2 regions of the Priestia sp. YIM B13491 genome follow, and region 1 is predicted to be linked to the other one. Evidence: riboswitches for the same ligand, from Rfam matches in the RefSeq annotation. Region 1 holds a riboswitch; the other holds the start of a gene.

Region 1 (6,486 bases):
AGTTTTATTACAATTCCTGGTGAATTGGATCATCCTCAAGCAACGGCTCCCGGCTATGCGATGTACTTCTGCTGGATGATTCGCCATCTCGACAATAATCCGTGGACAGACCGTATTATGGAAGAAGAGCATAAGTGGTTATTAGAGCCAGATGCAAAAATTTGGCCTGAAAAATAAATAAAGATCTCTATACGAAATAGGTTTCAAATGTTGAAAAACCTCGAATAAAAAATAATTATGCGTAAAATAATAGTTTATTTTTGTAAAATATGTTTTTATATGTTAAAATATAGCTTGTATTAATATTCAGGCGATGATATCGCTCTTTGCTGCAGATTCCTTTTTAGGAGTCTCTTTTTTTTGGGAAACTGAAGCAAAAGATACAGACGACTCGTATATAAATTAAAAAGAAAAGGAGATAAGCGTAAGCCGCTTATCTCCTTTTCTTTTTAGCGTTATCTAATGCTAAGTTCTTTTTCACTACTTTTTCTAAAGCAACTTCCACGTGAACATTTTTTTCATCGATGTCATTCACAAGCACGACTGTTCCTTTTCGTCCTTTAATCTTTAAATCATCACCCGTAGAAGGAATGTTTTCCCTCAGCTGGCTTAATAGAAGTTTTCTGTTTTCAAAAAAGTGGACAGCCACCATTTTATCTCACCTAATTTCATATGATATGTGTGATACAAAGATGTGTATATGAAATCCTTCCTATACATTATGTCGCCAGGGGTGGTTTTAGAACACATTGAATAGACAATTGTTGCATCGATATATGAAATAAATAGGATGGCATAGTTATAAATCTTCTATTCTTGGACATACTTATACTACTAATCTAAAAAGGGATGTGGATGAAAATGAAGGTGGCTATCGGATTAAGTGTATTTACGGTCGTTACAGGAGCAATTGCGTTAGGGTCGGTTTACTTTTTAGCAGGTATCTTTTCATTTTTCTTAACGGTTTTTTCATAAAAAAATCCACCAAGAGGTGGATTTTTTATTTAGCAGCGGCTTTTGTTTCATGAGGCGAATTACTGATAAATCCAAATTTCCCGCCGACAACTTCTTTTACTTCGTGGATGACAATAAAAGAATTCGGGTCAATTTGCTGGATTTTCTTTTTAATTTTTAATAGCTCGTTCTTTTTAATAACAACGTAAATAATACGTTTATCTTTGTTGGCGTAGTAGCCGTATCCGTAAAAGATGGTGGCTGCATTTCCAAATTCACTGGTGATGACTTGCGCTATGTCTTTGTATTGATCGGACATAATCGTCATTGCTTTTTTGTTGTGGAAACCTTCGATAACGACATCTACGATTTTGGCACAAAGATAGACGAATATAAAAGTATAGAGCATGTTATTGACGCCAATAGCGAAAACTGATGCTAAAATAATGACACTGTCCATGTAGAACATGCTTTTAGAAATATTATAGCCTTTTGTGTAGTTTAATAAATAAGCTAAAAGAGTTGTTCCACCAGTCGATCCATCTGCTATAAAAATGAGAGCCAGTCCTGTTCCCATTAGTAAGGCGCCGAATACAATTCCTAAAATCATGTCGTGAACGTGAAAAGGAATATAGCTGACTAGACCGAGGAAAACAGATGTCATGACGGCTCCTAGAATCGTATAAAGAATCGTTTTTTTGGTTAGAAATTTATAGGCTAAGGCAATAAATATAAGGTTTACAAGAAATGTGCTGATACTTGTAGGGATATGAAATAAATAATATAAAACAAGGGCAATACCAACCGTACTTCCGTCACCTAATTTATTTGGAATGACGAAAAAATCAATGGATGCAGCAACTAAAAGTGCTCCAACAATAATTAAGATAATGTCTTTATAGATTGTTTTCAATATGCAAACCTCCTTGATTATTAGGATATTTTCATGTGGAATCTTGTTTTTACTAGTGTTTCACAAATGATAAAATAAAAAACGTCTTAGAAATTGTCTAGTTATAAAACTGATCAACTTCTAAGACGAAGAATTACGATACGTGTATAGGTCTTAATCCGGCTTTTCTATGCTTCGATGTCACCGATTATATAAACCTCTGACCGCTATGTCAACGCTGTGAGAGATGTTCAACTTTTCAAAAAATAGAAGGCGGTTTCCTACATAAAAAAAGAATCCTTTGCGATGGTGCAAAGGATTTTCAAATTTATTGGAATAGGGGGAATACGTTATTAGGATTACCATTTTCATAAATTAATATACCTTTATTTTTTTTAAAATTTATTTGTTAATGACGATTGAAAGTTTGTAATTCACATGCTGATTTAGCTCTGTCAAAAAATCATTTAGTTCTTCATTTGAATGAAATTTGCATTCTAGTAAGTAGCAGCCATCGCCGCTGATTTTAAAGTTGTTGATAACGTGCTCCTGCTGACTTTCTAAAAATGTAAGGTAGGGGTGATGATGAATGCTCTGCGTATAGATATTTAAAAATGCATGGATGGTGTAGCCGAGTGTTCGTTCATCAATGTTAATTGTATAGCCTTTGATAATGCCTTCATCTTCTAACTTTAATACTCTAGCAGAAGCGGCTTGTCCGGTTAAATGCACTTTTTCTCCTAATTCTTTCATCTTCATACGTCCATTTTTTGATAGCTCTTCGAGTATGCGTTTATCTGTATTATCTAACATCGCTACAAATCCTTTCGTATTTCAAATCAAAAGGGTTAACTACTTGATGTCACCTATGTATACTGATACGTCTTCTATTTTATACTAAAGGAAAGTAAGAAAAAAGAGCAGTCAATATGCAAGATATAGAAAGCAGCAGTAGTTTGTAAACAGCTAGTTTGACGAAAGCTTAAGCTTGCTGTATGATTCTTTGAGTGTTTACGTGGTTCGTAACCATCCCACGTTAAAAAACTAAGGAGAGAATAGTAAGATGAATATAAGAACACTTTGCGTCAACGGTCTTTTAGCTGCTATGTATATTGCTGTCAGCATGTTAATCCAGCCGTTTGGCTTCACCAATATCCAATTTCGTATATCGGAAATGTTCAATCACTTAATTGTGTTTAATAAAAAGTACGTGTACGGCATTGTGCTAGGAGTATTTCTGACGAATTTGTTTTTTTCACCAATGGTCGCTTATGATCTTGTGTTTGGGGTAGGACAATCCGTGCTATCATTACTCATTACCATTTTTTCTATGCGCTACATTAAAAATATGTGGGCTCGTATGCTTGTGAATACACTTGTATTTACGTTCACGATGTTTATTATTGCGTTTGAACTGCACTTGGCATTTGATTTACCATTTTTCTTTACTTGGTTAACAACAGCCGTTGGTGAGTTCATTGTTATGCTTGTTGGAGCACCCATTATGGCTGCAATTAATAAACGTGTACAATTTAATAAGCTAGTTGGATAAAAAAGATGGGGCTGTGATAAATCTCACAGCCCCATCTTTTTTTCTTTGTTATTCTATAAGTGTAGTGATAAACCCCTTATTATTGAAGAGCTTTTCACGCATGGACAAATTACCCATATCTAGCATGTGAAAAGAGCAGGTCGCGTTTGCGATCTGCTCTTTTTGCGTAAGGCAATAGGAAGTATCCGGTTAGATTGTTTTGAAAGAAGGAGTGACAAATCTCACAGCGCATTCTTTTTTCTTTTGTTACGATATACATATAGTTGGCAAACTCCTTATCGAAAAGTTTTTCGCACAACAACACATTACCTATGCGTAGCAATTAAAAAAGCAGACCGATGAAGGTTTGCTTTTTTAATTGTGTTTTTTACCATTAAATAACTTTTTTGAGTTATAATTGTAAAATAACCTTTGTTACTAGAGAGGGGATTGTTATTTGAATAGAAAGTTAGGAATTCTTGTTTTATTAGCTCTAGCCATCTTATTTGCCGGGTGTTCAAAAGAAGAGGACAACCTTCCTTTAAGAGAACTAGAAAAGATAAGTATTAACGTAATCAAAGAACAAAAAATGAAGCAGGGAATTTCATATGAAATGGAATTAGTAAACAAGAGCGATTTGACCATCAAACAAAATAATGTATTTTTATCCTATCCTTTAAAAATGAAAAACGGTTATTCTGATAATAAATTTAAGGTGTTAGCAGAAGGAAATAAATTAAATATCAAGCCAAAACAAAAGGTGAAGTTAACGGCATTTCTTCCTTATAAAGGAACTAATAAAGAAGCGTTAGCTATTGATGAGCCTGACGTAAAGTGCATAGGGTATTGGAATAAGCTTGATGATTACCATCAATTTTCTTTTGGAGGATCCTTGAAGCAAGAATAATATATAACTATTTGTTAAATGGTGGAACTGAGCGTAAGGGATTGATAAAGGCGGTGAATGAACAGTGAGTGTAGACGCAGATAGATTGATTAGCTTTTTTATTTTATGGGGAACACCCGCTGTTTTTAGTATAATAGAGTACTTTAAACTGAGTAAAACTGAAAAAAAAGAAGCGCTACGAGACTTAATATCTTTAAAATCTATTGTAACAACAGGATTTATATTGGTTGGAGGAGTGATGGCGAGTTTAGGTAGAGTATTATCTCTGCTTCCTCTCCACGTTGTAGGTACTTTTATTTTAGCTATTGGTGGTATCGTGGGCGCTGTTGAAGCATGGAAGATAGAAAAAAAGAAAAGTATTGTTATCCTTGTTTTGATAGTGTCTATGATTGCTTTCACATTTGTAATATAAATTCTGCATATAACAAGAGCTGCTCAAATTATGAGCAGCTCTTATCAGTTTCTTATTTATTGTGTTTCAAGATGCTGATCTCTTTTCTTTAACGTAAGAGCGAGCAGGAACGAAACGACGGCGAAAGCGATGGCTACATAATAGACGGTATGAACCCCGCTTGTCATACTGTTTATTTGTAACAGCGTTTTATTCGTTTCGTTTGAATGTTGAATAAAGTGCTGAGAAGCCATGGTCATAATACTTGTATACAAAGCGGGTCCAATCGCGCCTGAAACTTGGTTAATCGTATTTGAAATAGCTGAACCGTGGGCATGAAGCGGTTTTGGCACTTGATTTAAAGCAAGCGTCATCACGGGACCGATGCTTAAACCTACGCCAATTGTAAAGGCTGCGTATAAGATGGCTGCAGTCGTTGTGCTTGTTCCGCTTGAAATAGTAGTGAACAAACTTAAGATAATTGTTAAAAGGACTAAGCCCGTTAAAAGCAGCGGTTTAAATCCGATTTTGTCAAACAAACGTCCTCCCACCATAGCTGTTAGAGCCAGCGTTACGCCGCCAGGAAGCATAAGAAACCCTGTTTGCAAAGGAGACAGTCCCGCAGCCGTTTGGAAGTATAGCGGCAAAATTAACATCATTGAAAACTGAATCATCATAATAAGAAACATTAAGAAAATCGATCTTGAAAACACAGACGATCTAAAAGGCTTCATATTAATCATAGGAGAATTCAGCTTGCTTTGCTGTCTGACAAATAAAGCAAGAGCTATGACGCCAATTATGAGCGTAAGCCATACGATAGGATTACTCCATCCCGTCTCTTCACCAGCTGCGCTAAATCCATAAACAACTCCTCCAAACCCAATTGTAGAAAGAAACACAGATGGCATATGAATTGTTGGTCTAGATGTTTCAGAAACGTTACTGAGCTTAAAGAGAGCAAATAGGAAAATAAGCGCCGCTGCAATTAAAAGACCTAGAAATATAATTTGCCACGAATAATATTGAATAATTAATCCTGAAAGAACCGGTCCTATTGCCGGTGCAAATAAAATAGCTACGCTAAAAATCCCCATTACGGTGCCGCGTTTGCTAACAGGCACGAGTGTTAACATTGTGCTCATCACAAGAGGTAAAATAATGCCTGTCCCTAATGCTTGAATCATACGGCCCGCAAAAAGCAGAGAAAACCATGGAGTAATAAATCCAATGAAGGACCCAATTAAGTAAAAGCTCATAGCCGTCACAAACAGCTGTCTTAATGTGAATCGTTGAATTAAGAAAGCAGACACCGGAACAGAGATGCCGATTACAAGCATATATCCGGTAGTTAACCACTGAGCTGAGCTCGTTCTAATGTGAAAATCTGAAATGATACTTGGCAAGGCCACGTTCATTACCGTTTCACTAATTAAGCATAAAAAATTCCCTAGAATCAAAATGAAAAGGATAAGCTTACTTTGTGTACTCATTTTTTCTTCTGTTTGTGTCATAAGTGACCGCCTTTTACTAAATTAATTTTTGTTTGCAAACAGCTTGCCAATTTGGTCAGCTGCAATTTGCATAGGGGCTGTACTATTTTTAGTTAATGAAAGAGTATAAGCCCCTTCAATCCAAGACTGTATAGCTGAACCTAGCTGTCTTGCTTCCTCTTGTTCATAACCTGAACAAACTAACTTATCTGCATAAACTTGCTCCCACTCGTTATACACGGCTTCACAGGCCATACGAAGCATTTCGTTTGATGACCATACTTCACTCGACATAGCAGCGAGAGAGATATCCGCTTC
Region 2 (6,486 bases), on a different contig from region 1:
TTGCTCTTATTGTCATTCTTTTTTTCATCGTGCAGTTCGTTTTTAAACGCAAACAAACTTCAAATAAAAAAACATCCGTTGAACCCATGAATTATGCCGAAGAAGATTCTAACTCCTACACAAGCTGGAGTGAATCTGCTTCTAACCACGATCATGATGGAGATGGAGATAGCGGTGGAGATGGAGATGCGGATGGTGACGGAAGATAGAAAAAAAGCCCCTTCTTATGAAGAGGCTTTTCTTTATTTTGATAATACTCGCTTGCCGTTGGTAAACGAATAATAGCATTCACCTGTATAAATGTCTTGGCTTTCATGTACATGAACGCCACATTTATCTTCAAGAGCAGCTTTCATCATCGATTTGGCTACGTTATACGCTTTAATTGGACGATACTTTCTCCACTTTCCTACAAGGCAAAATGAACACGACTTTAACGTGTATCCCCCAATCTTTTCAAATAGGCGAAACTCTTGACGCTTCCCTAATAATAAGGATGGGCGGAAAAAGTGAGTAGAACGGATATACAAGCTTGCGATATCTTCTTCTACTTGCCCCTTTACTTTACTGTAAAAGAATGGCGAACGAAGATCAGCACCAATTGCTGTGATCGTTAAAAAGTTTTTGCAGCGATATTTTTCTGCACATTTAGCCGCTTTTAAAGGAAATTCGTAGTCCACTTTAATGAATTTCGCTTTTGTTTTTGCTTTTTTCATTGTCGTGCCTAAACAGCAATATACATCATCAACTGCAAAGCATTCTTCGTGCTTATCAAGCTCTGAAAAATCAATTTCAAGCTGACGTAGCTTTGTGTGTTCGATTGGTAGCTTTTTTCGAACAAACACTGTCACATGGTTATATAAGCTGTTGCTTAATAACATTTTTAAAAGTTCTTGACCAACAAGTCCGCTTGCACCTAATACTAATGCTGATCTCTGTGACATTCTTTCACCTTCTCACCTGTTGTTTTTGCAATGGAAAACAGGTTGCATACACAACCTGTTTGTTCGAATTAACGATTATCAATTGTTTCTGGGTATAAATCATGATTCATCAGGCGATAATTAGCCATTTCTTCATACTTCGTACCGGGACGGCCATAGTTTGTATATGGATCAATTGAAATCCCGCCGCGTGGTGTGAATTTTCCCCATACTTCAATATATCTTGGATTCATCAGTTTAATTAAGTCATTCATAATAATGTTCATACAGTCTTCATGGAAATCTCCATGGTTACGGAAGCTGAACAAATAAAGCTTTAACGACTTGCTTTCTACCATTTTTTCATCTGGAATGTAACTAATATAAATGGTTGCGAAATCCGGCTGACCTGTTTTTGGACATAAGCTCGTAAATTCCGGACAGTTGAATTTCACAAAATAATCACGATTTGGATGTTTGTTATCAAATGCTTCTAGAATCTCTGGTGCATATTCAAACAAATAGTTTGTTCCTTGATTTCCAAGGAGTGATACACCTTCTAATTCTTCATCTTTTCGACCGCTCATTTGCATTTCCTCTCTTTCTACGATTGTCATTCTAACAGCGTTTTTTTATTTTGTATATATCTGTTTTTATTTTTCTTTGTAAATTTTTTGCTATGCGCTTACACGCCTCGTTTATTTCCCCACACAAGGGCGTGAACCTGCGGCAGAACTCTTACATCGTTCATGTTTTTAGCTGCCACTGCCTTATCGATTAACCACTCATACTTTTTAAGCAATTCTTGTGTTAACGACGCATTATCGATTGTCGTTAAGTCCTCGTTGCCTACTTGAACAAAAAATGGAACCTCAGGATAACGTTCATGAACAGACGCTGCATACTCAAAGTCCTCATCATTAAATACAACGACTTTTATGCTTATATGCGCCATGCGTTTTTCCTTTAGTAATGTCTCTATAATATCGTCTAATACGGAGAAATTTGTTTTCATTAATGAACTTGGAGGCTTAGGAGAAATCGTTAAATCATCGATCTTTAGGAACCAATCCTGATAACGGCTTCCCTGTGTTTCAAGAGCAGCTTTTACCCCTTGACTGTGCAAAAGCTCTACAAGTGAACCAATCGCCTTGATAAGCGCAGGGTTTCCTCCAGAAATGGTGACGTGATCAAAGCAATCTCCTCCAATTTCTTTTAGCTCCGTCCAAATTTGTTCTGCTGTTAGCTGACGAATATCGTTTTTAGCTGATCCATCCCACGTAAAAGCTGAATCACACCAGCTGCAGGAATAATCACAGCCTGCGGTACGAACAAACATCGTCTTACGTCCTACAACCATTCCTTCCCCTTGAATCGTTGGTCCGAATATTTCAAGTACTGGAATTGTATTAGCCACGTTTTTTCACCTTCTTTGGGCGGTAAACTACGTAACTTGTCGGCGTTTCCCGCACGAATACTTGTACGCAAGAAGGCTTATTTGGTAGTGTGTCTAGATATTCTTGAACCAACTCATAAATTTTACGGGCAACAACTTCAGTTGTAGGAAAATCATTTGGATTTTCTTCGTTAAAGATAGAATGATCGTTCAATAATGTATGATCAAATTGACCAGAAACAATTTTTTTCAATAGCGCAAAGTTTACTAAAAAGCCCGCTTCGTCTAATGTATCTCCGGCAACAGTTAGATTTACAAAATACGTATGTCCATGGACTTGACGGCATTTACCTGCTTCTGTGTGAGGAACAAAATGTGCCGCAGCAAACTGCATATCTTTGTTCAGTTCATATTCATAGTCATGAAATACTTGAGGATACATTTGTTGCAGCATTATTTCTCTCCTCCTTCTTTTGTTTGCAGGTATTGATCTAACCCGCGTTTTCGCAATTGACATGCGGGACATTCGCCGCACCCGTCAGCAACAATACCGTTGTAGCACGTTAATGTTTTTTCACGCACATACTCAAGCGCCCCTAGCTCATCGGCTAACGCCCACGTTTCTGCTTTATCAATCCACATAAGCGGCGTATGAATCACAAATTCAAAGTCCATTGATAAATTAAGCGTGACGTTTAACGATTTCACAAATATGTCTCGACAGTCTGGATATCCTGAAAAATCAGTTTCGCAAACGCCTGTTACGATATGACGGCCTCCGCTGTTTTTAGCCAGTACGGCTGCAAATGATAAAAATAACAGATTGCGGCCGTCCACAAACGTTGTAGGCAACTCTCCTTCTTTTTGCTCGATCTCAATATCATCTCGCGTTAAGGCATTTGGTGCTAATTGATTTAAAAGTGACATATCTAGTACGGTATGCTTCACACCTAAATCAGCTGCGATAGCTTTTGCTACCTCTATCTCTTGACTATGACGCTGACCGTATTGAAAAGTAACCGTTTCTACTTCTTTAAAGTTTTTCAAAGCCCAAAATAGACATGTTGTACTATCTTGACCTCCGCTAAATACAACAATAGCTTTTTCATTTTTCATCATTATTGTTCGTCTCCTTTTTGATTGAAATCAAAAGAAGAAGAAACTTTATTGAACCGTTCGTTCCCTTTGTGACTAATTTTATAACACAAAAAAGAGACTGCTCTTTTCCAGCAATCTCCCTAAAAAGCAACTAAGATACACGTCCTCGCCAGCATACACGTCAAAAAGACGCGTTGATAGAAAAGCACGTGAAAGAAGACACGCTAAAACCGTGTCTTTTGTCATCAACGATGATCTTAGTTTTTTATAGAGGGAGTTTTCGAACCTCTCCCGTACATATACAAACGTGTACGGCGTTTCTTCTTGAATTGTCATCGTATTATACCACATGCGTATGAATAATGCTATGTTTGTTGGCTTCTATCGCCTTTAGCTGCCTTATGTTTCTTTATATAAGAAAGCGCAATAAATAACACCGGAAAACAGACGCTTAGTACAAATAAATAAAACGGCCAGTAATATTTTTCAAAATAATTGAAGTACGCTGTATTAGGAATAATGTAATACGCCACGCCTGTAATAATTAGACCTAAAGGAAAGCTTAAAAAATTGCGCACCCGTAAATTACACAATTGGACGATACTTAACTGAATAGCATAGAACACAATAACAACTTTAAAAAAGATAGATAACATCCAAATAATAGCTACTAATACTTCAACATGCTGAATCGTTGCACCTAACGAAATCATTTTTCCTAATAAATAAACTGGGTAGCTGTGCATCGATGCAATATTCGCGCCAAGAGCTAATATACAAGCCGCAACTGCAATCGTAATCGTCAAGCCCGATGCGCCAGTGCCGATAACAAACATTCTTTTTACCTTTTTTCCATCTTTTATATGAGGCGTAATCATTAGAATAAAAACCAATTCCATAAACGGGTTTCCTAAAAAATAAGTGGTCCCTAATACTAAATCATCCATGCTAAATTCAAAAAAAGGATAAAGACGATCAATTTTCATCTGAGGAATATTTAAAACAATTAACAATAAAAAGGGGACTACAATCCAAGGCAAAAAGATTTCCGCGGTTCTTGCTACCACTTCAATACCTAGATACCCTCCGTATATAACAGCTAAAAGAACAAGAGCATGAATCCACGTAGGCAGCGTTTCAGGGACAATTTGAGTCGTCATGAATGTACTGATATCTCGAAGCGAAAACGTAGACTGAATGAACATAAAGAAAATGTAAATAAGAGAAATACACGTTCCTGCATAAGGACCTAGCGCCTTTTTAGCTATTTGAATGAATGTTTGCTGAGGGTAACGCTGAATCAGCCATAAAAGCACCGCAACGATTAAAAGTGCAAAGCCAATAGCAAGCACACCGCAAAACCACGCATTTTGTCTATTCGTCTCTAATAATGTAGCGGGAACTGCCAAGATGGCGCTTCCGATACAAAAAACATAAATGAGAAAAAGAAATTGTTTCGGACTAATAAATTCTTTTATTTGCATCATACACACCTTCTCTCCTACATGCTTGCTCACGTGAATAACAAATGATGAACGGTTCTAGTAAGAGGCTTAATTAGTGCCTCTAAAAAGTACAGAGGCGTAGGAACTTCTTTACGGAGTGTAATCGCTCCCCAAAAGAATAGACCCAAACCTATAAGACAAAGGTAGACGACTATCTCACGATAATACTTTTCCTTTCGGAAGTTGATCATTATTTTTTTAGTCAAATAAGCAAGCAGTACAAGTAAGGCGATAAATCCCTCCATTTTCTTTCTCCTTAATGCTTCATTTGCTTCATATATGAGTTATTTAACGTGCCTAAGCGACGGATTTGAACTTTTGCATCTAAATCGACGGTTAAATTCTCTGCGTAAATTCTGTTCCAGTCTCTTTTCATTTTGTACCATCTCTTTACATCTTGTCTGTAAAACGCTTCGCCGAAACCAAAGATATCGCTTTTATAGGTTTTTTGAGCTTTTTCTACTGCATCATTCATTTTTTCTTTCACGTCAGCTGCTGTTTTTCGTTCGAGCATATTGATTACAGCTGGGTCCTGTAAATTCACTTGACACTCTACATCAGCCACGTTCGCTTCTCCTTTTAAATCAACGTGAATATGAGGTTTATGATTTTTCATCGTAGCTGTCACCTTGACATTCGTTCGAAGCATTTCTACTCCAATGATATCATGCTGTTTTTCTTTTTTTTCGCATGGAATAACAATCAACGTACTTTTTACATTTCCTGTAATATAGTTATATCCTTTACTTTCGTCTTCATTGAACCAGCCGATAAGCTTATCATTTTGAAAGACACCTAATCCTTTGAAATTGAGCAGTGTGGAAAGATTGGTGCGAGAAATGCTGGACATATCTCCTGCATTTTTCACATTGCCTTTCACCAATACCCCTGATAATACCGCCTGCTTTCCCTGGCTGGTTAAGTTACTGATCAGTTCATTTAACTTTACTCCTCTAGTAGGTGCCCAAATACGCTGTGACACGTCTAATGAAGCAAACATATGGTTAGCTGGTATTTTTTCGATTGTTGTTAATACGTTCAAAACGCTCGATGCTTTCGTGTTTTTAGCCACAACAACAAAATAATCGGTACGCACTTCATGATCCCGAGCAAAGAAATCAAGCACTTCAGCAATACCGTCTTCCGCCATGCTTTCGCTAAGCACTAGCATTCGTAAATGAGAAAGATAAATTTTCCGCGGAGATTTTGTCGTTATTTTTCTTAACCCCTCCATTACAGACGAAGCCTTAATAGAAAATGTGGTAACAGAAGGCCCGTTTGTAGGGGTTTTGGCCTGAATATCACCAGGGTTAATCAGCTGAACTGTTACAATGATGCCATCTTCTGCTTTATCAATTCCGACGGCAACCGTAATGGCTAGCTCATTCAACTCTCGACTGCTCCAGCAGCCGCTTAATAGCAATGAACAGATACATAACATTAGAAATGCTTTCATAGTAAACGGCCACCTTTACACAGTTTAGTTTTTTTGCGTCTTTTGACGTGAAATATTCTTCTCGTTAATAAGCTTTGGCCTTGTTTTCATTTTTTTAATCGAACGTCT

The links. A riboswitch is a leader RNA that binds a small molecule or an ion and turns the genes downstream of it on or off. The one in region 1 is predicted to bind preQ1.
Region 2: another riboswitch for preQ1. It lies ahead of queC (7-cyano-7-deazaguanine synthase QueC); the one in region 1 lies ahead of ACFX4E_RS24015 (QueT transporter family protein).

Annotation. Positions count from the first base shown of each region.
Region 1 is NZ_JBHZOR010000009.1:109,375-115,860, reverse strand. It holds gene ACFX4E_RS24035 (5-deoxy-glucuronate isomerase) at 1-177, shown strand, start outside; gene ACFX4E_RS24030 (hypothetical protein) at 434-652, opposite strand; gene ACFX4E_RS24025 (YitT family protein) at 1,001-1,867, opposite strand; gene ACFX4E_RS24020 (Lrp/AsnC family transcriptional regulator) at 2,249-2,659, opposite strand; PreQ1 riboswitch class I at 2,856-2,900, shown strand; gene ACFX4E_RS24015 (QueT transporter family protein) at 2,910-3,398, shown strand; gene ACFX4E_RS24010 (hypothetical protein) at 3,835-4,284, shown strand; gene ACFX4E_RS24005 (hypothetical protein) at 4,349-4,696, shown strand; gene ACFX4E_RS24000 (DHA2 family efflux MFS transporter permease subunit) at 4,753-6,189, opposite strand; gene ACFX4E_RS23995 (TetR/AcrR family transcriptional regulator) at 6,211-6,486, opposite strand, start outside.
Region 2 is NZ_JBHZOR010000002.1:241,554-248,039, forward strand. It holds gene ACFX4E_RS07425 (hypothetical protein) at 1-209, shown strand, start outside; gene ACFX4E_RS07430 (NAD(P)H-binding protein) at 243-944, opposite strand; gene queF (preQ(1) synthase) at 1,013-1,510, opposite strand; gene queE (7-carboxy-7-deazaguanine synthase QueE) at 1,609-2,340, opposite strand; gene queD (6-carboxytetrahydropterin synthase QueD) at 2,333-2,773, opposite strand; gene queC (7-cyano-7-deazaguanine synthase QueC) at 2,773-3,438, opposite strand; PreQ1 riboswitch class I at 3,669-3,712, opposite strand; gene ACFX4E_RS07455 (GerAB/ArcD/ProY family transporter) at 3,783-4,904, opposite strand; gene ACFX4E_RS07460 (hypothetical protein) at 4,931-5,167, opposite strand; gene ACFX4E_RS07465 (Ger(x)C family spore germination protein) at 5,179-6,378, opposite strand; gene ACFX4E_RS07470 (spore germination protein) at 6,403-6,486, opposite strand, start outside.